Regions from separate parts of the Bacillus sp. GW821-FHT11D08 genome, predicted to be linked through region 1. Evidence: riboswitches for the same ligand, from Rfam matches in the RefSeq annotation. Region 1 holds a riboswitch; each other region holds the start of a gene.

Region 1 (6,496 bases):
CGAGCGTTAATTGCCACGCGCCGATCGCCTGCAGTCCGAACTCCCGGACGAGAACCATTTTTTCACTCATGCTCCGCACATCCTCAAACCACACTTCATGCGTTCTTCCATTTTCATCAGTATACCGGAAGTAAGGGGAACGCTCCTGCTGGGAATAACGGATCACTGATTGGTGCTTCATGGCCGTTTCCATGGCGCGCTGATTGGAGATGGCGGATCCGATCGTTCCGGGACGGTACGGAATCACCCAATCATACCCGTATAGCGGAACACCGAGAATCACTTTTCTTCTCGGCACCCTGCTGATGGCAAAATTGATCGTTTGCCTGACCTCTGTCAAAGGCGCCACGGGTCCCGGCTCACTGCCGGCGTGGTGCCAGTCGTACGCCATAATGAACATATAATCGACCACGGCTCCGATTCCGCCGTAATCATATCCCCTCAGCCACGGCACTGCATCACTTGTTTTCGCCGGAACCGATATCGTTAACGCGAGCTGATGCTCTGAAAGCCGGGTTTTTAACTGCCGGAGAAATCCTGTGAAGAGGTCCCTGTCAGCTTCTCTGACCCGTTCAAAATCAATATTTACACCGCCGTATCCCTTTCTTACGGTTAAGGAGACGATATTGTTGACGAGATTCGTTCTTGCCGTCGGATTTTGCAGCACTTGATGGGCTAATTCCGGACTGAATCCCCCTTCTGTCAGATTCGTAATGACGGCAAGCGGACGCACTCTGTTCTGCCATGTGGTTTCTATTGCGGTTCTGTCGTTTAAATCGTTAATGATATCTCCATTCGGGCCAAAATGATATTCAAACAAAGAAATCGCCGAAGAATACGGCGCAAAATCATTAATTAGCTCTCTATCCGCTTCAGGCGTCCGAATGACATAAAATTGCAGGGTTCCCGCAAGATAGTTAGAGATATCAGGAATCTTCACTTTCATACCCGCCCGCAGCCGGTTCGGCGGAATATCCGGGTTTGCCTGCATCAGCTGCATCTGCGGCACATAAGCCTTACCTGCGATAACGGCATACGTATCATTCGGCTGAACCGTATATTCATTAAGAGGGATTAAAAGCGCCTGCCCCGGAACGATATTCGTTTCCTCAAGCCCGTTGACGCTTCTGATGCTGTCAACAGGGTATCCGTACTTTCTGCTGATGGAAAATAACGAGTCACCAGACTGCACTGTATGAACAAACATAGATGTCCTCCGTTTCCTTTTGATCAAAAGGGCTCTACTTATCTTTATGAATGATCATCCGGTCCGATTCCAAACTCTGTTTGAAGAAAGGCTGTTTACAAATCAGACATGATCAACTATGATGATGTCATCATAAAAAACTGTATAGGAAACGCACTAGGGGTGCTGTTATCGGCTGAGATAAAACATGCGGCAGGCATGTTTTGATCCCTTATAACCCGATCTGGATAATACCAGCGTGGGGAAGTGCAGATTGACCGGAGCGCAGGGTTTTTCCCCATGCGTTTTCGTTCTGCTGCTGCATATTCCCTCGGATATGCAGTTTTTTATTTTTCATTAAAAAACGGGGGAGGACACCGCAATATGAAACTTACGATCAATCGTCTTTCGTAAAATCAACTCTTTCATACAAACAACTATCCGATAAGAAAGCAGGAGATCACAATGAAAAATTGGAAAATGAGAGAAATTGTCGTCATGTCCGTCATCAGTGTTGTATTTGCTGTCATTTATTTAGTATCAACTCATGCAAGCAATATAGCGGCAGGGTTTTTCGGCCGGATGAGCTATGAACCGATTTACGGTATCTGGTTTATCGTCTCGGTAATTGCCGCGTACATTATTCAAAAACCGGGAGCGGCTCTCGTTTCTGAAATCATCGCCGCTTTTGTGGAGTGCTTACTCGGAAATCCGTCAGGACCGATGGTGATTCTGATCGGGATCGCACAGGGAATCGGTGCGGAAGCGGTCTTTTTTGCGACACGCTGGCGGGTGTATACCCTGCCCGTGCTTCTTTTATCCGGTATGGGGTCTTCTGTGACGAGCTTCATTTATGACTTGTTCGTTTCCGGATACTCTGTTTTGAATCCGGGTTTATTAGCCGTCATGCTTCTCATCCGTCTGATCTCAGGTGCGCTTCTTGCCGGCCTTCTCGGCAAAGCAATCAGTGATGCGCTGGCTTACACAGGGGTGCTGAACGGCATGGCGCTCGGAAAACAATTCAAGAAGAAAAAGAAACAGGTGAACCAAGATGCAGGCATCTGAGCCCCTTCTATCGGCCGGCCGTCTTACCTTTTCTTATGATCAGGATGAAAAGCCGATTCTTCAAAACGTGTCCTTTCAGCTCCGGAAAGGAGAGCGGGCTTTATTGCTCGGGCCGAGCGGATGCGGCAAAAGCTCGCTCGCTCTCTGTTTAAACGGTCTGTACCCGGAAGCATGCGATGGGGTTCAATCGGGAACCGTTTCTTTATACGGAACACCTCTTTCACATCTGACAGAACCCGCCGCCAGATCCATCGGCGTCGTGTTTCAAGATCCGGACCAGCAGTTTTGCATGCTGACGGTTGAAGATGAAATCGCCTTCGGCCTGGAAAATTTGCAATATACAAAAGAAGATATGGACGCAATCATCGATGACGTTTTGGCAAAATTAGAGATCACTCATTTGAAAACGCGAACGATCGCTTCGCTGTCAGGCGGTTCAAAACAAAAAGTGGCGCTTGCCTGTATCATTGCGATGGAACCGGAACTCATTATTTTGGACGAACCGACGGCACAGCTTGATCCATATTCCGCACGTGAATTGGCGCGGCTGATCAAAGATCTTCAAGCAAAAAAAGGCTTCGGCCTTCTCGTTATCGAACATCAGCTTGATCATTGGGCGCCGTGGATGGACAGGACGATTGTTCTTGACGAAACGGGTCAGAAGGTGATGGACGGAGAGACGGACGTTATCTTTGAAACAAAGATTGAAGAGCTGATGCAGCTCGGCATTCCGATTCCGCGTGTGATCTCATTGCAGGAGCACGTCAGCATTCCTTTTACATTGTGTAAAGAAAAGCTGTTTCAAGAATCTGTACCGTCTCTGCCCGAACCCCGGCCCGCCGCGCTTTCGGCAGAAGACGCGCTGAGCGTTCACGAGCTGTCATTCTCAAGAGGGACAGACGTCATTTTTCAGGATGTGAGCTTTTCCGTAAAAAAAGGTTCAATCACCGCGATTGCCGGCCCTAACGGAACAGGAAAATCCACGCTCCTTTCTGCCGCGGCCAAGCTCATCCGTCCGCTGGGCGGAGACATCAAAATAGACGGCAGACCGATTGATTCCTATTCTGAAAAAGAGCTGCGGCGGCTGATCGGATATGTTTTCCAAAATCCTGAACACCAATTTGTCACAGATTCCGCCATTCAAGAGCTGATGTTCGGTTTTGAAAGCAGCAGAGCCGCAAAGGAGAAAGCTCTTCAGCTGTTAACCCGATTCGGCCTGAGACGCCATGCCTCACAGCATCCGTTTTCTTTAAGCCAAGGACAAAAACGCCGGCTCAGCGTCGCAACGATGCTTATGCACAATGTGAACGTTTTGATGCTTGATGAACCGACTTTCGGACAGGATGCCAAAACGGCGCGGGAGTGTATGCAAATGCTCCGTGAGATTCAAAAGGAAGGAACGGCTGTTTTGATGGTGACACACGATATGGAACTCGTCTCAGATTATGCCGACACGATCCTTGTGCTCTGCGGCACGAAACTGGTATTCCGGGGAACTCCCGACGCTTTATTTTCTGATAACACCGGGATCGCCGAGCAGGCGCATTTGGCTTTACCGCTGCGGTATGAATGGATGAAACACGACAGGAGGCGGAGAAATGAACTTGCGGCTGGAGGCTGTTAACCCGTCAATAAAGGCGGCGGCTGTATTGTTATGCGTCATTATGCTGTCGTTTATTTATAATCCGTACACCCCTGCTTTGTTTTATATCATCATTGCGGGAGGCGTCCTCTCGGCGGGGCGTGTGCCGCTGAAAAAATGGCTGCTGTTCACGATTCCGTTTGTCATTCTGGCCTTCGGTTCTTTATGGACAGCCGCCGTATTCGGAAACGTCCCGACAACCGGAAGCAACCTGCTGTTTAAGCTCGGGCCGATTGCCGTCAACATTGATAACGCGGCGCTCGGGATTTCTATCGCGTTTCGTATTTTATGTTTTTCCGCTTTGTCGATGATGTTTCTTTTCACAACCGATCCGATTCTGTTCATGCTCAGTCTGATTCAGCAGTGTAAGCTGCCGCCCAAGCTTGCATACGGCGTTATCGCGGGGTTCCGGTTTCTCCCTCTTCTGAAAGATGAAATCCTGATCATCCGGCAGGCGCACAGAATCAGGGGCGCGGGGTCTGATTCCGGGCTGAAAGGAAAGCTCTCCGCCTTCAGGCGCTTCACCATTCCGCTATTGGCAGGCGCAATCAGAAAGGCGGAACGCACGGCGATCGCGATGGAATCTAAAGGCTTTACGGGGAGCCGAAACCGCACGTTTTACAGAACTGTTACCGTGCGCCGCGCCGACTGGTGCTTTTTCCTGCTCGTGCTTCTGTTATTCGGCGCAAGCTGGCTCATTTCATTGTTGTTTGTATAAAAACAGGCCGCCGGAGTGATTCGGCAGCCTGTTTTGTTATGTATGTTATTGATGATAATTGAGAGCCTGAGCGAGATTGGACTTGATCGTAATATCTGAGAAATTAATGCCGAGCTGTACGGCGGTTTGAGCGATTTCCGGCCTGATTCCGGATAAAGTGGACGTGACGCCGATCAATTTCAGCGCCTCAACTAATTTAAAAATCTGATGCGCCACCATCGTATCGACAACCACTACACCCGACAGGTCAATTAACAGATGTTCAATCAGCCGTTTTGCACATGTGCTCAGCGTATTTTCAAGAATGAATTTGGCGCGCTCCGTGTCAATATCGCCGACAAGCGGCAGCAGCGCCGTCCGTTTGCTCAGCGTGATAACCGGCGAGCTTAACTCCAAAATCATTTCTCTTTGCGCATTCAGCTGCATTTTTGAGTTATGCTCGGCATGATCGACAAACGTGTAAATCGTAAAATCAAATACTTGTACAATTAAATTCTCCCATTTCTTCCTTTCTCCCTGTGCAAACGAAGATTCATGTTTATCGGCAAACGCATCATAATAACTGATGTATAGTCTCCGGTTTCTCATGAATTCACGGACCACATACTGTACGGGAGTATCCAGATGCTTCTGGTCTTTCGCAAGCTCAATCACCCACTGCTCGAACTCTTCTAAAAATTCTTTTTTCGGCATGATATACATTTTATTAATATGCCGGTAAAATTCTTTATCCTGCTCCGTCAGTTCTTCTGTGATGACGGGATTTGTCAAAGAATAAATCGAATTCGGATCCGAATCTTCCATCGTTTCGATCCACTCTTTCGCAATTTGATCCACTTGTTCTGAAAAATAGTTGTATAATGCTTCACTTATCTTCATATCTCTTCTCCTTTCCCATTTCCAATTATACCGTCAGCGGATCATGAATGAAAATAAAAGCTGTTAAACTATCCATTTATTTGAAATTTTTTAGTGCGATAGATTACGCCTTTTTTATGAAAATGCTTCAAATGACTCTTTCCGGCCGGCATGCTCTGCCATAAAATAGTAGCAACACCCTTGTATCCACTCGCAAGCATAAAAAAGGAGGGCTTTTTTATGAATGGTGAAATGCATTTGATTCCTTATGTCACGGATGAACAGATCATGGAGGTGAACGAGCTTCCAGAGGGGATTAAAGTGATTAAGGCGCCAGAGTTGTGGGCAAAAGGGTTTAAAGGCAAGGATATTAAAATCGCGGTGCTTGACACAGGCTGCGACATCAATCATCCTGATTTGAAAGACCGGATTGTCGGCGGGAAAAACTTCACCGATGATGACGGAGGCAAAGAAGACGCGATTTCCGATTATAACGGACACGGGACACACGTTTCCGGAACGATTGCCGCCAATGATTCAAACGGCGGAATTTCGGGTGTCGCGCCGGAAGCAAGCCTTTTAATCGTTAAAGTTCTCGGCGGTCAAAACGGCAGCGGCAAATACGAATGGATCATTAACGGCATCAACTACGCCGTTGAACAAAAGGCCGATATTATTTCCATGTCACTCGGCGGGCCAAGCGATGTGCCTGAATTGAAAGAAGCCGTCACAAATGCGGTAAAAAGCGGTGTTCTGGTCGTTTGCGCGGCAGGAAACGAAGGCGACGGAGACGAACGTACAGAGGAACTGTCGTATCCAGCCGCTTACAACGAGGTGATCGCAGTCGGATCAGTCTCAATCGCCCGTAAATCGTCTGAATTTTCAAACGCCAATAAAGAGATTGACCTGGTGGCTCCGGGAGAAAATATTCTCTCCACCCTTCCCAACCATAAATACGGGAAACTGACGGGCACTTCAATGGCCGCCCCGCATGTGAGCGGAGCGCTTGCCTTAATAAAAGGGCTTG
Region 2 (8,299 bases), 150 kb from region 1:
GTACCATCTTGAAATTGTCTGTGCAAAACGAAATTAAATACGGGTTGGCTGAAACATCAAGCCCTGTCCGTCTGAGCTGTCCCGCAAGTTTTTGCAGATCAACCTGCTCGGAGATCCCCGTTCTGATCTGCACCGTGTTCCGCCCGCACAGAACCGCCGCTTTTGTCTGATTTTCATAGGATAAAAACGGAAAATCGTTTGTGCCGCAGCTTGGGCAATCAGCCGACTTAAGACGGGCGACGTTTATTTCTGACCGTTCATTTTTCCATAAATCAAAGGAACGGAGAACATGCTCGATAGATCCGCCCGTTAACAGCTTCAGCGCATCTGCTGCCTGAAAAACGGCCGTCTGCAATACAGCCGGGCTGATGATTCCCGCCGTATCGCATGTCATACCGCCTAAAGGCAATGTTTCAAGCAGACAGTGAAGGCACGGCGTGACACCGGGAATGACGGTAAAAGAGAGCCCGTAGCTGCCGACACAGGCGCCGTACAGAAAGGGAATCCCTTTCTGTACAGCCGCATCATTCACAATCAGCCTCGTTTCAAAGTTGTCGGCGGCATCCACGATGAGGGAGGCATCACGAATCAATCCGGGTGCGTTTTCCGCAGTGACATCCATGACAAATCCCTCGACCTCTACATCACTATTTATAGATCGAAGCCGTTTTTCAGCCGCCGCGGCTTTCGGCATTTCCTGTCTGACATCGTCTTCGGTATAAAGCTGCTGGCGCTGGAGATTACTCCACTCCACATAATCTCTGTCAGCGATCGTTATCTTCCCGACCCCTGCTCTGACAAGCATCTCCGCACTTGCCGTCCCAAGCGCACCCGCGCCGATAATCACGGCATGAGACGACCGGAGCTTCTCTTGGCCGGAGGGACCGATCGGCTGAAACAGCTCCTGTCTGGAATATCTCTCCGTCATACCGGAAGACCGTCTCGCGGACTGCTTGCAGTTCCGTAATCTTTCACCGGAATTCTCCCGGCTTCATAAGAAAGGCGGCCCGCTTCTACGGCAAGCTTCATCGCCCGGGCCATCTTGACCGGATCATCAGCGCCTGACACAGCGGTATTTAACAGCACGCCGTCTGCCCCGAGCTCCATCGCGTAGGCGGCGTCTTTTGAAGATCCGACGCCGGCATCGACAATGACCGGCACCTTCGCCTGTTCAATGATAAAGGAAAGATTCAGCGGATTTAAAATTCCCTGACCGGAACCGATCGGCGAAGCGCCCGGCATAATGGCATGCACCCCGAGCTCCTCAAGACGTCTTGCGAGCACGACATCATCTGACGTATACGGAAGCACGATAAATCCCTCTTCGAGCAGCTGTTCTGATGCTTTCAGCGTTTCAACCGGATCAGGCAAAAGTGACCGGCTGCATCCGATGACTTCTACTTTTATCATGTCACAAAGCCCTGAAGCTTTGGCAAGCCTTGCGATTCGGACCGCCTCTTCAGCCGTTGCGGCGCCGGCCGTATTCGGCAGAAGCGTGTATTTAGACAAATCAAGCTGTTCGAGAAAGTTAGGCTGAGACTCTTCAAAGATGTTCATCCTCCGCACCGCAAAGGTTAAAATATCTGATTCCGAGACGGCCACCGCCTCTTTCTGAATCTCAAAACTCGGATATTTTCCCGTTCCTAACAGCAATCTTGACTGAAACTGTTTTCCGCCTATTGTTAACATCCTCATCCGCCTCCTACAAAATGGACAATTTCTATGACATCGCGGTCACACAAACTCGTCTTTTCATAATTCTTTTTTTCAATGATTTCTTTATTTCTCTCCACAACTACGATTCTTTGATCAAGCTGGTACGATTCAAGCAAATCCTGAACCGTCCCCTCATTTTGATTCCAATCAATTTGTTTTCCGTTCAGCTGAAGGATCATATATGAACAGCCTCCTTGCGATCAATTCGAAACGCTTCTTCCCATTCCTGTTTAATCTGTCTTTCCAGGATCATATCCCGCACCATTTCAGCAGTTGCCGGCGCCAACAGGATGCCGTTCCGAAAATGGCCGGCGGCGAATATGATCCCGCTGTCTTCAGGATGCCGCCCGATAAACGGCTTTCCATCTCTTGTTCCCGGCCTGAGTCCCGCCCAAAACCGGTCTATTTTCATATGTTCGATGGCGGGAAGCATGGTTTTCGCTTTTGCAATGACGGCCTCAATTCCTCCGATGTCAGGCGTATCGCTCCAGTCGCCCTGTTTCATCGTGGCGCCGATGACAAGCCGGCCGCTTTTTCTCGGGACGACATAACAATGATCATGGTAAAGGGTTTTGGTCAGCGGGGTATCGTCATTCCACACGGAAAGGCATTCTCCTTTTACAGGAAAAAAAGGCTGTCCCAAGCCGAGCTGGCTGAAAAACCGGCCGCTCCATACACCGCTTGCAACTGCGACTTTGTCAGCATAGACATCCCCGCCGGACGTTGTGATGCAATATTCTCCGTTCACTCGTTTTACGGAGGTGACTTGTGTATGCTCATATATGTCAGCGCCATAGCGCCGCGCCCCTTTTGCATACGCTTTGCAAACATAGTACGGTTCGACATGGACATCGTCTTTTATAAAACTTGCGCCTAGAATGTCTTTTGAAGCGTAAGGCTCTTTTTCAAGGGCATCTTCCGCTGAAAGCCAGGTGACGGAAGGTAGATCATCCATCTTCCGCAGACGGGCGATATCTTCTTCGGTATACGCCAGTTTAAGCATTCCGCCGTTATGGCGCCTGATGTCAATGCCGCAAGCTTCCTCAAGCTCTTGCCCCGCCGCTTCATACAGCCTTTGACTGTGCATGGCAAAATCAAAAAACGCATCCCGGTTTTCACATTCCGCATGAGCGCCCAGCATTCCCGCGGCAGCGCTTGTCGTTTTTCGGCCGACTTCTCCGGCTTCAAACAAGACAACGTTTTGCTGCGTCTTCGCCAGCTCATAAGAAATGGCGCACCCGATAATTCCGCCGCCGATCACCGCCGTATCATAGTGCTTCTTCATAATCGGCCTCCCTTACCGCGCGTGCATACCGTTTTGCCGCCTCCTCAGGATTTTCAGCTGAGAAAATGCCTGACATGACGGCAATTCCGTCCGGCTTCGCCTGCTTTGTGTGTCCGATCGTCTGCAGTGTCATTCCGCCGATTGCGATAACGGGGATGGAAAGCGTGCGTTTGATCTCTGAAAGCAGGCTGATGCCTCTTGCTTCAAGTCCTTGTTTACATTCGGTTTCAAATACATGGCCGAACACCACATAATCCGCATCTTCCTTTTCAGCTTGGATGGCTTCTTTCAGCGAATGAACCGAACGTCCGATATGAAGATGGGGAAATCTGCTTCGCACCTGCTTTACGGAAAAGCTGCGGGACGGAAGCTGAACACGGTGTATGTTGGCAAATAGCGCGATATCCGCCCTGTCATTGATGATCAATTTGTCCTTATCCGCACCGCCCTTTTTCAAAAGGGACAAAAGCTGCATGATTTCTCCCGCTGTTTTATCCCGCTCACGGATATGGATAAAGCTTACTTCGCGCTGAATCGAAAGAATATCCTCGGCCAGCTCGGCAACGGATTTGCGATTATCAGTTACCGCGTGCAGCTCCAAAAGATTCCACCTCTTTTCCGCCCTTCTCGGACCAGCCTTCTTTTTGATAGGCCATTCCCCAAAATTGATATTCATAATAGCTTGAAATCACAAAATTCTCTTTCATTTTCGCGCGGATGTCCTCTGTGCTGTTTTCAGCAATCTCGTCAAAACGGCTGATCTGTTCTTCGACTTGCTGTCTGAACCAGTCTCCGCCGTATGTACCGATCCATTTTTCATAAATCGGATGCTCCGGTTTGCACTCCTTTAAGTGTTCGCCGACTTCATAATATAGCCAATAACAGGGCAGAAGCGCAGCTAATATTTCTCCAAAATTGCCGCTCATCACCGATCTGTACATATGAGACGTATAAGAATAGGCGGTCGGTGCCGGTTTAAATGCCGCACGCTCTTCTTCCGTAATCCCTAAAAGCTCCGTAAACTCGCGGTGCAGCGCCATTTCCGCTTCATATGTCCCTTGAGCGTGGCCCGCCATCCTGCCCGTCGTAAACAAGTCTTCGGCATATGCGGCGCCGAACGCCTGAACTTTTGCAAAATGCGTCAAATAGTAGGAATCTTGCAGCACGTAATAGCTGAAACGGTCTATCGGCAGGCTTCCGTCACCGATTCCCGTTACAAACGGATGAACAAAACTTCCGTCCCACCATTCGGCAGCCGCCTGTCTGCATTCTTCAGAAAATGTCATTATGTCTTCCCCCCTGATAAAATAAAAAAAACCACCTTCCCGCATCGGAAAAGTGGTTTGGAATTTAAATGGATAAAAGGAACCCCCAAAAAATACCGCTCCACTTCCCTACGCAGGTCTGAACCTGTTCAAGTTATGAGGGTCTAAAAGTCTCACTTTTATCTCAGCCCTTATGAAGGACACCCCTAGTGGTCATACGATTATTGATTTATTTGTTATGCCTTCTATATTATCACGAATTGCAATTTGGTCAAGCTTCAAGGATTTTTCTCAGTTCCGACACGTAGTTGCGCGAGCCCGTGACGATGAGACGGTCTCCTGTTTTCAGCCGCGTGTCTCCGTGCGGAACGATGCTGTCCACACCTCTGAAAATCCGGACGAAAATCACATCGCCCATCAGCGGAAATTCTCGCAGAATGATGCCGTTATACGCCGGGTTTTCCAGATTGATCTGATATAACGAAGACTCCTCATTCGTCAGGAGGCTCATCACGCCCGGCGCCTCAATTAATGCGCGCAAGAGCGTCTTTGTAGACAGAAGGATAGAAAAAATACTGATGCCCTCTTCTTTCAGTTTTGTTTCATGCTCAACCGAGCCGACGCTTGCGATGATACGCTCAGTCCCTTTCTCTTTCGCTATTAAGGCGATTTCAGCGTTCACATCTTCATTTCCCGTCGCCACGACAAGAATATCCGTTTTGAAAATACCGTGCGACTCAAGCGTTCCGGGCTCGTAATCAGAAATCGTGTCAACCGAAAAAACGGATTCCGCAAGCGTTTCCCCGGCATTTTCCTGATACACATGGACGACCCGTACTTCATATTCCTCATCGGGCAATTCCAGCGTAACCGGAAGCGTCATCTGGTTGGCGCCGATAAATGTAATGCGCTTTTTTTCCTGCGGCGCACTTTGCCGTTTGTATAATTTCTTAAAGCCGATCGGCGTGATGATGCTGGCAATAACCGCAACTAAAGTCAGCGCGCCGGACATATTGGCGCTGATAATGTGGAGCCTTTCTCCGATCGTAGCCGCCGCGATAACAAGCGACAGCGTGGACGTCAGCAAAAAGCCCGAAGCAAACACGGTTCTTTTGTCATACCATTTCTTTAAATAAAACACCGGGAACATTTTGCTGATAAACAGCGCAAGCAGAAGCAGCGGAATCATCGTTAATGTTTTCGGATCTTGGAAAAGCGTCCAAATGTCCAATTTCACCCCGACCATGACGAAAAAGATCGGAATTAAAAACCCGTAGCCGAAGGAATCAAGCTGTTCCACCATTTCTTTATTCGGAGACAGAAGCGATACCAGAACGCCTGCCAAAAACGCGCCGAGAATATTTTCCGCCCCGAGAGATTCCGATAAAGCGACAAGCACGATAATCAGTGTGAAAATGGCTCTCGTGCCGATCTGCACGGTGCCTTTAGACATCGACTGCACAAATGAACGGTGTTTAAAGATCCTGCCGAAGAAATACAGCACGACCCCCGCGGCAAAGAGAATCAACAGAAGCCACATATTTCCGCTGTCTTCTCCGTAAAGAGAAGAGAAGAAAGCGAGCAGAATCATCGTAGCCAAGTCCGCGATAACGGCGACAAGCAGGATGATCTGGCCGATATTGGAGTTCATAATCCGTTCTTCCTTTAAAGTCGGGACCACCACACCGAGTGATATCGTCGAAATAATAAGCGTCATTAAAAATGCGTTTTGAATAAAACCGGCTAATACAAAGGCATAGGACAGCAGCAATGATAAAATAAAGATGCCGAAAAAGATAATCAGTGCGGCAGAAAACGTGTTGGGCGCTTCCTTGCCGTTCGGAAGGAATTGTTTTTTCTTCCCTTTCTCAAATGAAGAAAAATCAATTTCCAAGCCGCTTAAAAACATTAAAAAGATAAAGCCGAGAACAGACAGCGTCTCCAGCCACGTGTCTCCCTGAACGACAAGATTCAGGCCGCTTTTTCCGATAATAAGCCCCATGATGATCTCCGCGACGACGACGGGGATGCTGAGCTTAAACCGATGTAAAAGGAGCGGCGTCAAAAAAGCGACGATCAGAACGACGACTAAAGATGCGACTGATGTGTGTTCCATTCGTAAATACCTCCTTAAAACAAGGGTTATAAAAGCCCGCTTTAAGCGGGCGAAACCTTACTTTTTTTTAAAAACATAACGCATATTCTAACAAGGCTGAACGCGAAAAAAAAGTGATAAGGCTTTATTTCTTCAATTCTTTTTTTAATTTGTGCAAAAACAGCGTAATTAGGTATAGGAATTAGCCCCATAATAAATAAAAAACCGTTAATAAGGAGGCTGACACGAATGGCTTACGACATCATCAGCGATATACACGGATGTTATGACGAAATGATCGCGTTAATGCAAAAGCTCGGATATGAAGTGAAAGACGGAACGCCCGTTCACTCTGAAGGCAGGACGCTTGTCTTTGCAGGGGATTTAACGGACAGAGGCCCAAAATCCGTAGAAGTGATGCGTTTTGTGGCAAAAGCATATGAAAAAGGAGCCGTCCGTTATGTCCCGGGAAATCATTGCAACAAACTGTACCGTTACTTAAAAGGAAACCCCGTAAAAGTGATGCACGGACTGGAAACGACGGCAGCCGAACTGAAAGAGCTGTCTCCCGCCGACAGAACGGAAGTCTCCAGACAATTTATCCGCTTATATGAGTCAGCGCCGCTTTATGACATTTTACATAATGGCGATCTCGTTGTCGCCCACGCCGGCATAAAAGCTGACGATATCGGTAAATACTCGCGTAAGGTAAAAGAATTTGTTCTGTACGGCGATATCACGGGTGAAACGCATCCCGACGGCAGACCCGTCAGAAGAGACTGGGCCGCCGCTTATGAAGGCAAGGCATGGATTGTTTACGGCCATACCCCGGTAAAACGCCCACGGATCGTCAACCGTACAATCAACATTGATACAGGATGCGTCTTCGGCAATCAACTGACAGGCTTTCGCTTTCCGGAGCATGAAACCGTCTCTGTGGAAAGCTCAATGCCCTATGATGCCTCACGATTTCGCGAGGATCACGGAAGGCAGGCATGAAAAAAAGCCCGAAACCGGCAAACGGTTCGGGCTTTACATGTGTTCAATTAATGTTTTCATATCGTCAGGCACCGGAGCGTGAAAAACGAGCGTTTTTCCGGTCATGGGGTGTACGAATGAAAGCCGCTCACTGTGAAGAGCCTGCCGGGCAATTCCCTCATTTTTTCCGCCGTACAGTGTATCACCGACTAACGGGTGGCCGAGGTAGCTCATATGCACCCGGATTTGATGCGTCCGCCCCGTTTCCAGCCGCAGGGCTGCAAGCGTAAACGCATGTCCCGCTTTTTCCGTTTGAAAATGCGTCACCGCTCGTTGTCCCTCCGGCGTTACCATCCGCTCAATAATACTGTCGTGTTTTCTTCCGATGGGCGCGTCCACCGTTCCTTCCTTCTGCAGCATGATCCCGTGTACGACAGCGAGATACCGCCTGCTGACAAGCCCCTTTTTCTGCGCTGCCGACAAAAGAGAATGGGAAAGCCGATGTTTGGCGATCAGCATCGCCCCCGATGTATCCCTGTCAAGGCGGGTGACAAGATGAACCGTTGATTGTACGCCGCTTTTTCGGTAGTGGCTGATCACTCCGTTAGCGATGCTTTCCGACGGGTGTTCTCTTGATGGAATTGAGGAGACATACGGCTGTTTATTGACCACAAGCACATGGTCATCTTCATAAAGAATATCAATAGGAACCGGCTCAGGCAAAAGCGTTTCACTCACATGCTCCTTCGGAAATTCAATCTTAAGCACGTCTCCTTCCGCTAACACGGCGCGGACGGTTACATGCTCTCCGTTCACAAGCAGGTCTCCCCCGCCGAATTTAATGTCAGCGAGAAGCCGCTTTGAAATGCCGAGCTGCGCCGTATATTCTTTTACCGTCATGCCGGCTTCCCGGGCAGTCATGTTCTTTTGGATAAAAAAGTTGTCCAATCCGTTTCCTCT
Region 3 (8,299 bases), 250 kb from region 1:
TCGACAAATAAAACGGTTATCCCTTAAAAATTGTACTTTACCCTCAACATTAATTGACAGACTTTCCCACAGAGCTTGCTTTATACTTATGAAACAAGAGAGAGAAACAGATAAGTAAGACAAAAGAGGAAAGGGGTCAGATGTGAAAATCTATCTGGATGTCATTTGGCTGTTGAACTTTTGTTTTGATTCTCTTTTGCTTTTATTGACCGCCTTTATTTTAAAACGCCAGGTGAAAAAAAGAAGAGTGGCCGCCGGCGGTTTCATCGGGTCAGCCATTGTGCTTCTGATGTTTACGCCTGTTTCTCCCTTTGTGGAGCATCCGGCGGGAAAAATGGCGTTTTCAGTAGTCATCGTGCTTGCGGCTTTTGGCTTTAAACGGTTCCGATACTTTTTTCAAAATTTGTTCGCCTTTTATTTCGCGACTTTTCTCGTCGGCGGGGGAATGATCGGCGTACATTCCCTGCTGCAGACAGAATCAATTGTGCAGCAAGGGGTAATGGTCACAAGCCAGACCGGATTCGGCGACCCGATCAGCTGGATGTTTGTAGTTATCGGATTTCCGGCCATATGGTTTTTCTCGAAAAAGAGAATTGAAGACATCGAGACGAAGTCCATTCAGTACGATGAACTTGTCATGGTGCAGGCGGAATTCAGCGGACAGACAATCCGCGCGAAAGGATTGGTGGATTCCGGGAATCAGCTGTATGATCCGCTGACGAAAACGCCGGTCATGATCCTTCACATTGACAAATTCGCTCTGATTCTCAGCGAAAAGGAAACGGACCTCATCAAATCCGCCAGCCCGCTTGAAGTGATAGAGCAGCTTGATGATTCGTTCCGCCATGCGGATAAGCTGAGGCTGATTCCATACAGGGGCGTCGGCCAGGACAATCAATTTTTACTCTGTTTAAAGCCGGATTACGTCACGATTTTAACAAAAGACGAAATGATCGCTTGTGAAAAATGCCTGATCGGCATCAGCACGAAACCATTATCCGCGGACGGTGAATTTGACGGAATCGTTCATCCGAAGATGCTGACAGGGAAGGCTGTAAAACATGTTTCCTGACGAAAAGTCTGTTATTCATCATACTCAAAACGCGTTGTATTTAGAAGGGGGAGGAAGATGAAAAAACTTAAGCTGCGTCTGACATATTTGTGGTATAAATGGCTGATGAAACTCGGACTGAAAAGCGATGAAGTGTATTACATAGGAGGAAGCGAGGCGCTGCCGCCGCCTTTGTCTAAAGAAGAGGAGCAGGTGCTCTTATTAAAGCTGCCGAGCGGGGATCAGGCGGCGCGGGCCATCCTGATTGAGAGAAACTTACGTCTTGTCGTTTACATTGCCCGCAAATTCGAAAATACCGGCATCAACATCGAGGACTTAATCAGCATCGGCACCATCGGTTTGATCAAAGCGGTAAACACTTTTAATCCGGAAAAGAAAATCAAACTCGCCACCTACGCGTCGCGATGTATCGAAAACGAAATTTTAATGTACTTGCGCCGAAACAATAAAATCCGTTCAGAGGTGTCCTTTGATGAACCGCTGAATATTGATTGGGACGGAAACGAGCTGCTGCTTTCGGATGTGCTCGGCACAGATGATGATATTATTACAAAAGACATTGAAGCCAATGTGGATAAAAAACTTTTGAAAAAAGCGCTTGAGCAATTAAACGAAAGAGAAAAGCAGATTATGGAACTGCGTTTCGGGCTTGTCGGAGAAGAAGAAAAAACTCAAAAAGATGTAGCCGACATGATGGGGATTTCACAATCTTATATCTCCCGGCTCGAAAAGCGGATTATCAAAAGACTGAGAAAAGAGTTTAACAAAATGGTGTAAAATTTTTTCCATCTGACAGCCCTTACTGCCGCAAGGATTGCCGTCGCCGGATGTTTATTTCTGTAAAATGGCGGTGCATATTTTTCCCACCCGAGGAGATACTTAACGTTGTACAGCAGCTCCTAGTGGGAGGGAAAAACGTGTCAAGAAATAAAGTCGAAATTTGCGGGGTGGATACCTCCAAATTACCGGTGCTCAAGAATGAAGAGATGAGAAAGCTGTTTAGGCAATTACAGGATGAGGGCGATGATTCAGCGAGGGAAAAGCTTGTAAACGGCAATCTGCGCCTTGTCTTAAGCGTCATTCAGAGGTTTAACAACAGAGGAGAGTATGTTGATGACTTATTTCAGGTCGGCTGCATCGGACTAATGAAATCCATTGATAATTTTGACCTAAGCCATAATGTTAAGTTTTCAACATACGCTGTACCGATGATCATCGGAGAAATCCGCAGATATTTGCGGGATAACAATCCGATCCGCGTCTCGAGGTCGCTTCGCGATATCGCATATAAAGCGCTTCAAGTAAGAGAGCGGTTAATCAGTGAGACAAGCAGGGAGCCGACAGCAGAGGAAATCGCCAAAGTTCTTGAAGTGCCCCATGAAGAAATTGTGTTTGCCCTTGACGCCATCCAGGATCCGGTTTCACTGTTTGAGCCGATTTATAATGACGGCGGCGATCCGATTTACGTGATGGACCAGATCAGCGATGAGCGCAATAAGGATACACAATGGATTGAGGAGCTGGCTCTGAAAGAAGGCATGAGAAGACTGAACGAACGGGAAAAAATGATTTTGCGAAAGCGCTTTTTCCAAGGGAAAACCCAAATGGAAGTCGCTGAAGAAATCGGCATATCCCAAGCTCAGGTCTCAAGGCTTGAAAAGGCAGCCATTAAACAAATGAATAAGAATATCCATCAATAACGGAAAAAGCCTTTAAACCTTGTTTAAAGGCTTTTTTCATGCGATGGTTTACGTTTGCAAAAAAGTGATGTATTCTAATGTGTAAAAGTTTTTAGAAAATTTAAATAAAGTAAACGGGGGAAACTGCAATGATTTTACAGCTGGACAGTGTGTCATTAAAAAGAAACGGGAAATGGATTTTGAAAGATATTAACTGGCGCGTCGAGAAAAACGAAAATTGGGTGCTGTACGGATTAAACGGAGCCGGAAAAACGGCTTTGCTGAATATGTTATGCTCTTATTACTTCCCCACTTCAGGAGAGATGCAGGTGCTCGGCCATCAATTCGGCAAAACTGAGCTCGGTGACAGGCTCAGAAGGAAAATCGGCCTTGTTTCGGCAGGTCTTCAGCACAAATTATATGCCGCGGACTCCGCTTTTGAAATCGCCCTCAGCGGCGCGTACGCCTCAATCGGGCTGTACGAAACTCCAAGTGAGCAGGTAAGGGAAAAAGCGATCGGTCTTCTGAAGGATTTGGGCGCCATCAGTTACGCCGACAGACGCTATGAAACATTATCACAAGGGGAAAGACAAAGAGCGCTGATTGCGCGGGCGCTTATGGCTGATCCGGAACTGCTGATTTTGGACGAACCCGTGACGGGTCTTGATTTTATGGCAAGGGAGCAGCTGCTGGACACGATTACGTCGATCGCCGAAAAAGAAAATGCGCCGTCCATCCTTTATGTCACCCATCACGCTGAAGAAATTCTGCCGGTATTTGATCAGGCGCTGCTTTTAAAACAGGGCGAGGTGTTCGCCTCCGGGAAAATCAGGGACATGCTTTCTGACGAGCGGCTTACAGCGTTTTTCGATATGCCTGTCAATGTCTTATGGAACAATGGCCGCCCGTTTTTAACACGTGCAAAAGAGGCATCATCCGTAAAATAACATAAATTCACCCTGGGGGTGCTGCCATGCGGCTGAGAGAGACGTTGTCTCAACCCTTAAAGGACCTGATCCGGATCATGCCGGCGGAGGGAAGCGGTGAAAAAAGCGGAGGAAGATCCGTTTTTTACCCGTTTCATTTCATGAATGAAACGGTTTTTTTGATACAGCCAAAGGGGAGATTTCTAATGCATCAGATTGATATGCTGTTACACCAGGCGGAAAAACGGCGGAATGACTTCATACATATTGCTGAAAGGTTGATAGCCTTTCCGACTCCGGCCCCGCCAGCAAGAAATACGGCAGAAGCCCAAAAGTGGGTGGCCGGCTTTTTAAAAGAAACGGGCTGCTCGGTCGATATGTGGGATGTGTATCCGGAAGATCCGAATGTAGTCGGTGTTTTAAAAGGGACAGATTCAAGCAGGCATCAAAGCCTGATTTTAAACGGACACATTGATGTGGCAGAAGCCGGGGGCGAAGACTGGCACTCTGACCCGTTTCAGCCGATCGTAAAAGACGGCATGCTGATCGGAAGGGGCGCCGCTGATATGAAAGGGGGGTTGGCGTGTGTTCTTTTCTCTCTGAAGCTGATCCATGATGCCGGCATTGAGCTTCCGGGCGACCTCATTGTACAGTCTGTAATCGGAGAAGAAGTCGGTGAGGCGGGGACGCTGGAATGCTGCAAACGCGGCTATCACGCGGATTTTGCCGTTGTCGCGGATACGAGCAGCCTGCATATTCAAGGGCAGGGCGGAGTCATCACCGGCTGGATAGAATTGAAAAGCAAACAAACATTTCATGACGGCATGAGGCGCAATATGATTCATGCGGGCGGAGGCACATTCGGAGCGAGCGCCATCGAAAAAATGGCGAAAATCATCACTGCCTTGGGAGAGCTGGAGCGCCACTGGGCGGTAACGAAAAGCTACCCCGGCTTTGCGCCCGGCACCAATACGATCAACCCTGCCGTCATTGAAGGCGGAAGACACGCAGCGTTTGTCGCCGATGAATGCCGGTTATGGATCACCGTCCACTTTTATCCGAACGAAACGCACGAACAAGCAGCCGCAGAAATCGAAGACTATATTAATCGTGTCGCTGACAGTGATCTGTGGCTCAAAGAAAACAGGCCGGTGTTCAAATGGGGCGGATCTTCGATGATTGAAGACAGAGGAGAGGTGTTCCCGGCGCTGGAAATCGACCCGGATCATCCGGCAGTTTCTGTCTTGGCTGCATCACACTCAGCCGTCAGAAAACAGGAGCCCGTCATTGATGTTTCCCAAACCGTAACTGACGGAGGGTGGCTTTATCATGCCGGGATTCCGAGCGTCATATACGGTCCCGGCGATTTAAAAAACGCCCACTCCGTAAACGAGGAAGTGTCCGTTGATGAGCTTATGGACTATACGAAAATTATGCTGAGATTTATCCTCGGCTGGTGCAGCCGCAAAAAAGATTGCCCGATGTGACAAGGTTCAGCCCGGCCGTTCATATAATAGGAAAAAGAACGGGCAAAGGGCGTGATACGGATGATCAGCATATCTGAATTTCAAATAAAAGATGTGGTAAACGTGTCGAACGGAAAAAAACTCGGGAGCATCGGTGATATTGATATTAACGTGACAACGGGAAAAATTCAGGCGATTATTTTAGGCGGCAGCGGAAAAGTTCTCGGTTTTTTCGGAAAAGAAGAGGAAATGATCATTCCTTGGCGAAATATAGTTAAAATTGGGGAAGATGTCATCTTAGTGCGTGTAAACGAACCAAAGGGGGGAGCGTAATCCTCCCTTTACTTGTAAAAAGCCGGAAATCTCAATGTTTCCGGCACATTTATTTATCTCATTTTTCAATCAGCCGCTAAACGTATGCTTAAAATTGTGTTAAAATGAGTGGGAAATTACGCTTTTTTAATGTTTGTCGAAAGGTTGGATCTCCATGAATACATATCACCCGTTTAGTCTTACCACCCCCTCGGCACTCATGATAGAAGACTGGAACTGTGTGAATCAGCTTAACACAAAGGTCATCGCCGGATTCACGACGAAAAACGGCGGGGTCAGCAATCCTCCGTATGAGTCATTAAATACCGGATTGCACGTCCGGGACGAAGCTCATGATGTTGTGACAAACCGTGAAGTCATAGCGTCCTTATGCGGTACTGATCTGGATTCCTGGGTGTTCGCCGACCAGACACATGAAAACCGCGTCCGGCGCGTGACAGCCGGGGATAAAGGAAAAGGAGCGAGAGACTATTCTTCCGCATTCCGCGGGACGGACGGGCTCTACACGAAAGATGCGAATCTTTTTTTGGCCCTTTGTTTTGCGGACTGTGTGCCCTTGTATTTTTATGACCCGGTGAAATCCATTATCGGCGCTGCCCATGCCGGATGGAAGGGGACGGTCAAACAAATCGGACGCATCATGACGGAACGCTGGGTAAACGAAGAAGGCTCCCGTTTAACAGATATTCAGGCTGTCATCGGTCCGTCCATCAGCGCGGGAAGCTATACAGTCAACGACCGCGTCATCAATGAAGTGCGGGCGCTGCCTTTTACGGCTGAATCCGCCATATGCGAAACGGAAAAAGGCCAGTATCAGCTTGATTTAAAAGAGGTCAACCGTCTTCTTCTGATACATTGCGGCATTCCGGAAGAAAACATTTCAGTCAGCGGTTTATGCACCGAACGAGAGCGTGAACTATTCTTTTCACACCGCCGCGACAAAGGGAAAACGGGACGCATGATGTCCTTTATCGGAATGAAGGAGGCGTAAGATCTTGCGTGTTGCTGATCAATTACGACATATAAACGAAAGAATAAACGAAGCATGTAACAGATCGGGCCGAAGCCCCGAAGATGTTACCGTCATCGCGGTTACAAAATACGTATCAGCTGAAAGGGCTCAAGAGGCCGTTGATGCCGGTATTACAAGTCTGGGAGAAAACCGGGATGCCGAGCTTATCCATAAGCAGGAAGTCATCAAAGGCAGCCCGGAGTGGCACTTTATCGGCAGTCTTCAGTCCAGAAAGGTGAAGGCCGTCGTTGACCGTGTATCTTATATTCATTCCTTAGACAGACTGTCATTGGCAAAAGAGATTGAAAAACGGGCGCAGCATGCGGTTCGCTGTTTTGTGCAGGTGAATACTTCGCTTGAGCCGTCTAAGCACGGTTTGAAAACAGAGGAGGTCATCCCCTTTATCAGAGAGCTTTCTGAGTTTAGAAACATTTCTGTAGAGGGCCTGATGACGATGGCTCCCCTGACAGACGATACAGAAACGATCAGAGCCTGCTTCCGGCAATTGCGTGATCTGAGGGATCAGGTGCAAAAACTGAATCAGACAAACGCACCGTGCCGGGAACTGTCAATGGGCATGTCAAATGATTATGAAATCGCTGTTGAAGAGGGCGCAACTTTTATCAGAATCGGCTCTTCATTAGTCGGAAATGAACCGGGGGGTGTAAACAAATGAGCATGAAAAATAAACTGAAAAACTTTTTCTCAATGGATGAGGAGGAGTACGAGTACGAATACATTGAAACGGAGCAGGATCATCCGGAAGAGCATGAACAGCAGAAAGATAAACAGCCTGCTTACGCTCAGAAGCCGCAGGGCAAGCAGAACGTAGTAAGCTTGCAAAGTGTTCAGAAATCCTCTAAAGTGGTGTTGAGTGAACCGCGTGTATATGCGGAAGCGCAGGAAATCGCCGATCATTTAAAGAACAGGCGGGCGGTTGTCGTCAATCTGCAGCGCATCCAGCATGATCAGGCGAAAAGAATCGTCGACTTTTTAAGCGGTACCGTCTACGCCATCGGCGGCGACATTCAGAGAATCGGTTCAGATATTTTTCTGTGCACGCCTGATAATGTCGACGTTTCCGGCACGATTTCGGAGCTTATAAATGAAGACGAACATCAGAGGTGGTAAAGCAGGATGATTCTTTATCAAATTTTTTCCGTTCTGAGTTATTTAATTTACATCTACTCGTTTGCCTTGATCATCTATATCTTTATGTCATGGGTGCCGAGTACGAGAGAAACGGCGGTCGGACGGTTTCTCGCAGCGATTTGCGAACCGTATTTAGAGCCGTTCAGAAGGATCATTCCGCCCATTGCCATGCTGGATATATCCCCGATTGTAGCGATTATCGTGCTTCGGTTTGCCACGACGGGACTTTGGGGCCTATACCGCATGATCGCAATGTATACTTGAATGCGACAGTTTGATACGGGCTTGGCACCAGCCAAGCCTCTTTACATAGAAAGGAAAGAACATGAGCGATATTTACCAGCACTTCAGACAAGACGAGCGGCCTTTTATTGATCAGGCGCTTGAATGGAAACAGATTGTCCTGGACCAGTATCGGATGAAGCTGACTGATTTCTTAGATCCCAGAGAACAGGTCATTGTAAAGGCCGTTATCGGCGACGCCTGCGGTCTTGCGTTTTTCGGAGGATATGACAGAGCTGAGCGCAAACGCGCGATTTTATACCCTGAATATATGGAACCTGAACAGGATGATTTTGAGCTTCGGGCTTTTGACGTTCAATACGCTGAAAAATTCGTCAGCATTGACCACCGCTCTCTTCTCGGATCATTAATGGGGA
Region 4 (8,299 bases), on a different contig from region 1:
TCCCTTCAAAAAATGAAATTGCTGCTTATCTGAAAAAATATGTTGAAAGATTTGAAATCCCGATCCAATTACGGACAGAAGTAATAAGTGTCCAAAAATTAAAGAACTATTTCTTAATAAAAACAAACCGGGAAGAATATCAAACGAAGAATCTTGTGATGGCCGCAGGTCCTTTTCATACCCCTAACATTCCATCAATATCAAGGGATGTAGCCGATCATATTCATCAATTACATTCTTCACAATATAAACATTCAAAACAACTGGCGCCTGGGAATGTACTGGTAGTCGGCGGCGGGAATAGCGGGGCTCAGATAGCTGTTGAATTATCCAAAGAAAGAGTTACATATTTGGCTTGCAGTAATAAACCGGTTTATTTCCCTTTATGGATTGGAAAAAGAAGCATCTTTTGGTGGTTTGATAAATTAGGAGTTTTACATGCAAGTCATACATCAATATTAGGCAAGTTCATTCAGAAGAAAGGCGACCCCATATTTGGGTATGAATTAAAACATGCAATAAGACAGAAGAAGATCATCTTAAAACAAAGAGTCATAGCCGGAAAGCAAAATGAAATCATTTTTAAAGATTCATCTTCATTAGAAGTAAACAATATCATTTGGGCAACTGGTTTTAAGAATCCGCTTTGTTGGATGAAAATAGAAGGTGTTTTGGATAAGGAAGGCCGAATTATACATCACCGGGGTGTTTCAGCTGCGGAAGGATTGTATTTTATTGGTTTGCCTTGGCAGCATAGGCGAGGTTCAGCGCTGCTTCAAGGTGTAGGAAATGATGCTGAATACATTGTAAAACAAATGAACGGCGGATAGACAGAGGAGAGCAGTAACTTACGTGTTTACTGCTCTTTTTTGTGTTGAATAAGTCCGGTTATGTGACTGTGTAAAGCCGAAAAAATCTTTTGGCTTAATTAATAAGAAGATCCCTGACTCATTGATTGTGCAACATTCTGACGTACTTCCCGAGCTAACTGCGCGGCACGTAAGGAAGCCTGCCAAATAGCCGGACTCACTGCAGATTGACTGATGGATAATGCCTGTTGTGTGGCTGGAACCATTGGTCTTAGGAGATTTTCCGCCTCGTCTACAGATGACGCGTATTGGTGACCGGCTGCTCTTCTCAGGTCTGCTATCGCTGCGGGGAAGTTTGACCATAGACGAAGTATTGAATTCATGCAGCCAACCATAAGAGGAAAATGAGGAGCCCGGCCTTGTCCGGCGGCGAGAAGCTCTGCTGCGCCTAAAGCGGAATAAACGTGATAGCTCAACGGAGTAAGATATTTCGCGTGTACAGTATGAAGTTCTCGTAATCCCCAAGTGTCTGGAAGAAATCTGAATTCTGAACTCATACCGCATCCCAGAGCGAGTGCTCTGCTGACAGCCTGCAAGTGCTTCACTACCGCAGCCATTGATTGTTGAAAGGAGGATGAGTGTATTGGAATTTGTTGAATCGCAGATAAATGGCTTCGCATTTTAATATTTGCCTGACTTAAATCAGGCTGCTGTCTGTAATCATATACATAATACGGATAATAATAATAATACATATCTAAACTCCCTTTATGAATGACTTTTAGGAGCAGGATATGCACCCAGATTGTTTTTGATAAGGGCATGTGCCTAAATGAATCCATCAAATGTTGATGAGTCTGAATATTTTAGCCCGCCAAAACCAATTGGATAAAACAATTATGGCCGAAGCAATGAAGCAGGCTCTCTTTGCCTGCTTTTTTTGTGTGTCGGCCTTTACATCTGACATGTTGAGTTATCTGAAACTGTACCTTTTTAAATGTCAGACAGTGTTATATGATACTCTGCAGATATTCAAGAATATGTACTTGGAGGACATTCTCATGCGAAATTTTAATGTTGCTATCCCTACGCCTTTTCATGAAGATGAAAGTTTATATGTAGAAGGATTTGATGCTATTGTCGAACATTTGAAAAACAGCGGTATCCATTCGTTACTCATATGCGGTACGACTGGTGAACAGCATTCACTCAGCATAGATGAGCGTCTTCAGATCATTGAGTATGTTAATCAGCGAAAATTTGAAGATGTTGAACTGATGTTCGGTGTTTCAGCCGTAAGAACCAGTGATGCCGTCAAACTGATGAAACACATCGAGAAAACCAATATTGATTCTGTACTGATTGGTTTTCCTCCTTATATAAGACCGACACAGCAGCAAGCCGTTTATTACGTTGACGAACTTCTCAGTCATACCTCTAAAGAGGCTGTGCTTTATAATAACCCCGGCCGGACCGGTTTTAATCTGAGTGAGAAAGCGCTTAAAGACTTAATAAGCCGGCATCCCCGGATAAGGGGGCTGAAAGAAGGAGGAGACGTTCTGCGTCATAAACAAACAGAGTTCCCTGATCACTTTATTTTGTTTGCGGCAGGGGACGTTGAATTTCCGAAGATGCTGAGTAACGGGTGTAACGGCCTGTCAAGCATGGCCGGAAATGTCTATCCTGAAGAAATCAGAGAAAGCTTCAGCAGCTTATCAGAAAATAAACCGATTAATCTGGATCGAATAAACGATCTGATTGCTGAAGTGACAAATCATCATACTGTCATGAATATAAAAAATCACTATAGGAAGATTGGGATTCAAGCAGGCAGCTGCCGGTCACCCATTATATAAGAAATGTTCCGTCGCGGATAAGTGAAAAATGTGATCAGCGCGCTTTCTGTACTTGGATTAGGCTTAATAAGCAAGTTATATAATACTGTCATTAGCGGGGGCGTAAGCATTTGTTTAGCTTTACATAAGGGAAACCTTATGATATGGTGATTATTGCTAATATTGACAAGAAAGAGGTGAAAGCGATGATAACGATTTATGGAATTTTGTATGGTAAAAATGCAAAAATTGGAAACATCTTGGCGGACAAAGGGAGCAGTCTGTCCTTTTTTAAGCCAAATCACCATACAAAAACAGTTATCGGTGCTTTTTCTCTATGTCAAATAAACGATAATCCAATGACATAATGTCCTTGTTTATTTGTGCATGATGTTATTTAAGCGTAACACCGATAATTGTGTCGGTGTTTTTTTGTGCCTGATTTTAAAAAAAGGTTAGATGATCACTCCCTTCTATTTACTCAAACAAACAAGAGTATTATGGAAGGATGAGAAAACATGCAACAAAAAAACAAGTATATAAGAATTCAAGAGTTCCTGAAGCAAAATAAATTTCCTGATTTTAGAATGAATCAAATCAAAAATGCTGTATTCCAAGGGAGAATAAATCATTTCAATGAAATAACGGTTCTTCCTAAATCCTTGAGAAAATTGTTAATAGAGGAGTTCGGAGAGTCAATTTTAAATATTGCTCCTTTAAAAGTGCAGCATTCTGAGCAAGTTACAAAAGTCTTATTTGAAATTTCAGGAGACGAAAAAATAGAAACGGTTAATATGAAATATAAAGCCGGTTGGGAGTCATTTTGTATATCCTCGCAGTGCGGCTGTCATTTTGGCTGTAAATTTTGTGCAACAGGAGATATTGGTTTAAAACGCAATTTAACGTCAGATGAAATGACTGACCAAATTTTGTACTTTCACTTAAAAGGACATTCAATTGACAGTATTTCTTTTATGGGAATGGGAGAAGCATTAGCGAATGTACAAGTTTTTGATGCTTTACATGTGCTTACAAATCCGAAGTTGTTTGCTTTAAGCCCTCGCAGGTTATCTATTTCGACCATAGGTATTATTCCGGGCATTAAAAAAATCACTCAGGATTATCCGCAGGTCAACCTGACGTTTTCATTACATTCTCCTTTTAATGAACAGCGAAGCAAGTTAATGCCGATTAATGAACGCTACCCGTTATTGGAGGTAATGGACACATTAGATGAGCATATACGTGTGACCTCAAGAAAAGTTTATATTGCTTATATTATGCTGCCGGGAGTTAATGATTCTATTGATCATGCGAATGAAGTAGTAAATCTTTTAAGAAGCAGATATAAGAGAGGGAACTTGTTCCATGTAAACATCATTAGATATAACCCGACTGTTAGTTCACCTATGAGATTTGAAGAAGTAAATGAGAAACAAGTTGTAAACTTCTATAAAAAATTAAAGTCAGCAGGAATTAACGTGACCGTCAGAAGTCAATTTGGCATTGATATAGATGCTGCTTGCGGACAATTATATGGAAATTATCAAAAAAATAAGAACCAATAAATCAGGTGCAGAACTCGGTTTGACTTCATATTATTTCATTTGATAACATAAAATGGTTATTGTGATTGAAAAAAAGATACCCGTTTTTATAAAAAAAGGAGTCATAACGTTGCTGAAAAGGTTTTTTCTTGTTTTTCTTACACTGATAATGTCTATATTTGCTGTATTCGCGGCTGCTGAAGAGTCTCCCGGCGATCGTGTCATTTCTTTTGACGAGCCTATGATTTTATTGATCTCACTCGGAATCATCTTATGTTTGTTCATTCCTCCATTCGTCATGTCCTTTTTTGGCAGTTTGGTTGTGAGAATCATATCCGGAGTCTATCAATGTTTTATCGTCCTCACGTTTGCGGGGCTCATTCCGATTGGATTTCTGATCCCCAATGGCTTTTTGACAATTCTTGCTGCCGTACTGGGGACTTTGGTCAGTTCAGCGAGTGTTGCCGTGACCTTATTCGTTGGCAGGAAAAAAGAGGCCGGAAGGTTTTAAAACTAGTGGGTAAGCTGCAATATTGAAGGGAAAGTCATTGTTTGACTATTTATATGGAATAGCATAGAATTAAAGTAAATATTTATAAAAAGTCACTAGGGGAGCTTTAATAGCTGAGAAGAGACAATACGTCCTGACCCTTTGAACCTGATTTGGTTAATACCAGCGTAGGGAAGTGAAAAATTAGAGAGATTCTTTATCTTATCTATATTTAAGCCACTTTCCATAGAGGAAAGTGGCTTTATTTATTTTGAAAGGGTGATATGAAGTGGCGACTAAAAAAGTTTTTCTGGCAGGGCCTTTTAAAAGTTTAGTAGATGAGAAAACTGGATTGATGAGTGCGTATGAGAGGGGAAAGCTGGAATCATTAATTTCCTTTTTTGAGAATGAAGGATGGCTGGTTCATAATGCTCACAAGCGGGAAGGGTGGGGGAAAGATTTCATGACACCCCTTCAATGCACTAAAATTGATTTTGATGAAATAAGTACTTGCGACCTTTTTGCAGCATTTCCCGGATCACCCGCTTCTCCTGGAACACATATAGAAATTGGATGGGCTTCCGCCTTGAAAAAAAAGATCGTGCTATTTCTAGAAAAGGACAAGGATTATGCTTTCTTAATTCAAGGGTTACATGCAGTGGCGGATGTTGAGTACATCAGCTATAAAGATACAGATGATTTATTAGAGAACATTAAAAATACCTTTGCAGCATATAAGGCGGAATCTCAATGAGAAAGAGAACTTTTCATGAAGCATATACGGAAACGCTGTATGACATCTATCACAACCCTGAATTTTTCAATTCACCGCGCGGACAAAAAAGCAGAGAACAATTGAACTACCATCTGACTCTGGAAAATCCAATAGAACGTGTCACTTATTTATCCTCAAGAAAAACCAATATCGTGTTTAATTTTGCTGAAGTGCTATGGTATTTATCGGGGAGTAACGACTTAGATTTTATCAGTTATTACAATAAAAAAATGCCTTCATACTCAATGAATAAAAAAACATTAACAGGCACTGCGTACGGGCCTAAAATATTCGAATTCGGAAATGCAAAACTAAATCAATGGAATAGAATAAAAAATCTTTTGACACAAGAAGATATTGATTCAAAAAGGGCATTTATTCAAATATTCGATGCTTCGGAACTCTTCGTTTTAGAAAATATAGATGTTTCCTGCACAATCGGTTTGCAGTTTTTTGTGAGGGAAGGCGAATTATACATGTCTTCTGTCATGCGTGCAAATGATGCTTTTCGCGGGATGATCAGTGATCTTTTCTCATTTACCTTCATGCAGGAATTAATGGCCAGAGAACTGCGTGTAGAAGTCGGAGAATATTTTCATAATGCGGGATCAATCCATATTTATGATTTAGATCATGAATGGGCGAAAACGGTGCTTGAAGAAGCTGAAAATCACCATGATATTCCGGAATTTGAATTTCCGAAAATGCCTGAGGGAAATAACTGGCCGTCCATTGAAACAGTCTTAAAGTACGAAGAATTACTTAGGAAAGATCAAATTTCTATGACTAAAAACGATATTGAAATGCTTGATTTACCTGATTACTGGAAACAGATTCTTTTCCTTTTCAGTATATACCAGCATATTGCATATAAACGGGATATGGATCATTTTCTATTTCAAAGTTTACTTCCTATATATCAATTTTTCGTCAGGAATAAGTGGTTTCATTATTTCTCAACTGAGCAAAAGGAGGAAATTCAATGAAAACTTCATGGAAAGAAGACAGTGTTGCTGGTAAATTCGATGCTTATAACGACGTTTTAGAACAAACGTTAGGTTTTGAGTTTGTTTTTCGTACTTTTGATAAAGCGGAGATTAAAAAGGTGCTCGATTTCGGATGCGGTCCAGGAAAGGTAGCTTATAGGCTGGCTGACAGAATAGGCTGCAATGTGATCGCAGTCGATGAATCAAGGAAGATGTTAGATATAGCAAAGGCAAAAAGACAACATCCTCATGTGGACTATCATTTAATTGAACACGATAATCTTTCCTTCTTACCAGATCACTCAGTTGATGCTGCAATGGCCTGTTATGTTTTTATTAATACGGATAGTGACCAGCGTATCAAAGGTATCATAGATGAAATTTTTCGTGTGTTAAAACCAGGAGCTTCATTTGTCATACTCGATACGAATCCTGATTCAACCGGAATTGAATTTTCAACCTTCCGCAATGGAATACCGGGGAAAGAATATTCTTACGGAGAAGAAAGAAATGAATGGCTCCATGTTCCCGGACAAGCAGATTTAATTTTAAATGATTTTCATTGGCCGAAGTCAATGTATTATAAACTATTAACTCATGCAGGTTTTGAAAATGTAACTTTATCAGAACCAACGTTAAACGATATTGACCAAGAGCATGTAAAAGCCATAGAGAAAGAGTTTCAATTTAATAATTGGAAATGTGAAAAGGAATATCCGCCTTTTGTCATTTTTAAAGCAGTGAAACCTGCCTGAAGGAGGAGTGTAAGTTGACGGATATTTATAAAGCGCTTTCGATTGCTGGGACTGATCCTTCCGGAGGGGCGGGAATTCACGCAGATTTAAAAACATTTCAGGAACAAAAGGTATATGGAATGGCAGTTATTACATCAGTTGTTGCACAAAATACACTTGGTGTGAAAAGTTTTGAGGAGATGTCTCTTCAGAATATATCTCAGCAAATAGACTGTGTCATTGATGATATAAAACCGGATGCTGTCAAAACCGGTATGCTTGCAAGTATAGGAATTATTGAATTGCTGGCAGAAAAGTTAAAAGACGCAAATATTCAATCGTATGTGATGGATCCGGTTATGATTGCTAAAAGCGGACATCATCTGCTCCATAAGGACGCCATTGATTATTTGAAGAAATTATTAATACCCCAAACAACTGTTATTACACCGAACATTCCGGAAGCGGAAGTAATCATCGGGAAATCAATCGAGACTGTACAGCAGATGCGTGATGCGGCGAAAGAAATAGTGGAGGTATACGGGGCAAAAAGTGCTGTCGTAAAAGGGGGGCACCTGAACGGAGAAGCCCGTGATATTTTGTACTTTGACGAGGACTTCGAGGAATTTGTTTCTCCCCGCTTTGATACAAAGCATACTCATGGAACAGGCTGTACGTTTTCAGCTGTGATAACTGCAGAGCTGGCAAAGCAGCACAGCATACCGGAATCAGTGGCAACTGGAAAGGAATTCATTTCAGCAGCCATTAAACATCCCTTAGGAATCGGGAAAGGACAAGGCCCTACAAATCATTTTGCGTATCGCTCAACTATTAACCAAGAGACAACCGCTTAAGGAGTGTTATGATGATCTCCAAGAATTATGATGTATTTTTATTTGATTTAGACGGAGTGATATATATAGGAGATAAAGCTTTACCAGGAGCTGTGGCCTCTTTAAAACGACTCCGTGAAGAAAAGAAAGCCATTCGCTTTTTAACGAATGATCCTTGTGTTACAAGAGAAACGATTGTGAAACGCCTTCATAAACTGGGGATTTCAGCAAGTATTGATGAAGTGTTTACTGCGGGGTGGGCAACAGCTGATTACCTTGTCAGTGAAGGA

What was found. Region 1 has a riboswitch for thiamine pyrophosphate ahead of AC1RRX_RS05610 (ECF transporter S component). Riboswitches for the same ligand answer to the same signal wherever they lie in the genome.
Region 2: it holds a riboswitch for thiamine pyrophosphate, as region 1 does, so the genes downstream of both, tenA (thiaminase II) here and AC1RRX_RS05610 (ECF transporter S component) in region 1, are expected to answer to the same signal.
Region 3: it holds a riboswitch for thiamine pyrophosphate, as region 1 does, so the genes downstream of both, AC1RRX_RS06665 (acetylornithine deacetylase) here and AC1RRX_RS05610 (ECF transporter S component) in region 1, are expected to answer to the same signal.
Region 4: it holds a riboswitch for thiamine pyrophosphate, as region 1 does, so the genes downstream of both, AC1RRX_RS17390 (TIR domain-containing protein) here and AC1RRX_RS05610 (ECF transporter S component) in region 1, are expected to answer to the same signal.

Annotation. Positions count from the first base shown of each region.
Region 1 is NZ_JBXARS010000002.1:366,491-372,986, reverse strand. Features, by position in the region: gene AC1RRX_RS05615 (glycoside hydrolase family 18 protein) at 1-1,207, opposite strand, end outside; TPP riboswitch at 1,356-1,469, shown strand; gene AC1RRX_RS05610 (ECF transporter S component) at 1,652-2,251, shown strand; gene AC1RRX_RS05605 (ABC transporter ATP-binding protein) at 2,238-3,875, shown strand; gene thiX (HMP/thiamine ABC transporter permease ThiX) at 3,850-4,611, shown strand; gene AC1RRX_RS05595 (STAS domain-containing protein) at 4,657-5,490, opposite strand; gene AC1RRX_RS05590 (S8 family peptidase) at 5,710-6,496, shown strand, end outside.
Region 2 is NZ_JBXARS010000002.1:212,426-220,724, reverse strand. Features, by position in the region: gene thiF (thiazole biosynthesis adenylyltransferase ThiF) at 1-928, opposite strand, end outside; gene thiG (thiazole synthase) at 925-1,695, opposite strand; gene thiS (sulfur carrier protein ThiS) at 1,692-1,895, opposite strand; gene thiO (glycine oxidase ThiO) at 1,892-3,001, opposite strand; gene tenI (thiazole tautomerase TenI) at 2,985-3,602, opposite strand; gene tenA (thiaminase II) at 3,580-4,287, opposite strand; TPP riboswitch at 4,376-4,484, opposite strand; gene AC1RRX_RS04665 (monovalent cation:proton antiporter family protein) at 4,538-6,382, opposite strand; gene prpE (bis(5'-nucleosyl)-tetraphosphatase PrpE) at 6,611-7,360, shown strand; gene AC1RRX_RS04655 (RluA family pseudouridine synthase) at 7,394-8,287, opposite strand.
Region 3 is NZ_JBXARS010000002.1:615,691-623,989, forward strand. Features, by position in the region: gene spoIIGA (sigma-E processing peptidase SpoIIGA) at 143-1,072, shown strand; gene sigE (RNA polymerase sporulation sigma factor SigE) at 1,130-1,849, shown strand; gene sigG (RNA polymerase sporulation sigma factor SigG) at 1,990-2,772, shown strand; gene AC1RRX_RS06660 (ABC transporter ATP-binding protein) at 2,901-3,698, shown strand; TPP riboswitch at 3,703-3,807, shown strand; gene AC1RRX_RS06665 (acetylornithine deacetylase) at 3,884-5,164, shown strand; gene AC1RRX_RS06670 (YlmC/YmxH family sporulation protein) at 5,225-5,476, shown strand; gene pgeF (peptidoglycan editing factor PgeF) at 5,631-6,467, shown strand; gene AC1RRX_RS06680 (YggS family pyridoxal phosphate-dependent enzyme) at 6,472-7,164, shown strand; gene sepF (cell division protein SepF) at 7,161-7,619, shown strand; gene AC1RRX_RS06690 (YggT family protein) at 7,626-7,904, shown strand; gene AC1RRX_RS06695 (YlmH family RNA-binding protein) at 7,966-8,299, shown strand, end outside.
Region 4 is NZ_JBXARS010000009.1:151,112-159,410, forward strand. Features, by position in the region: gene AC1RRX_RS17360 (flavin-containing monooxygenase) at 1-830, shown strand, start outside; gene AC1RRX_RS17365 (hypothetical protein) at 929-1,564, opposite strand; gene AC1RRX_RS17370 (dihydrodipicolinate synthase family protein) at 1,871-2,665, shown strand; gene AC1RRX_RS17375 (hypothetical protein) at 2,809-3,012, shown strand; gene AC1RRX_RS17380 (Cfr family 23S rRNA (adenine(2503)-C(8))-methyltransferase) at 3,163-4,212, shown strand; gene AC1RRX_RS17385 (YdeH family membrane protein) at 4,322-4,702, shown strand; TPP riboswitch at 4,790-4,893, shown strand; gene AC1RRX_RS17390 (TIR domain-containing protein) at 4,971-5,435, shown strand; gene AC1RRX_RS17395 (thymidylate synthase) at 5,432-6,442, shown strand; gene AC1RRX_RS17400 (class I SAM-dependent methyltransferase) at 6,439-7,197, shown strand; gene thiD (bifunctional hydroxymethylpyrimidine kinase/phosphomethylpyrimidine kinase) at 7,212-8,030, shown strand; gene AC1RRX_RS17410 (HAD-IIA family hydrolase) at 8,039-8,299, shown strand, end outside.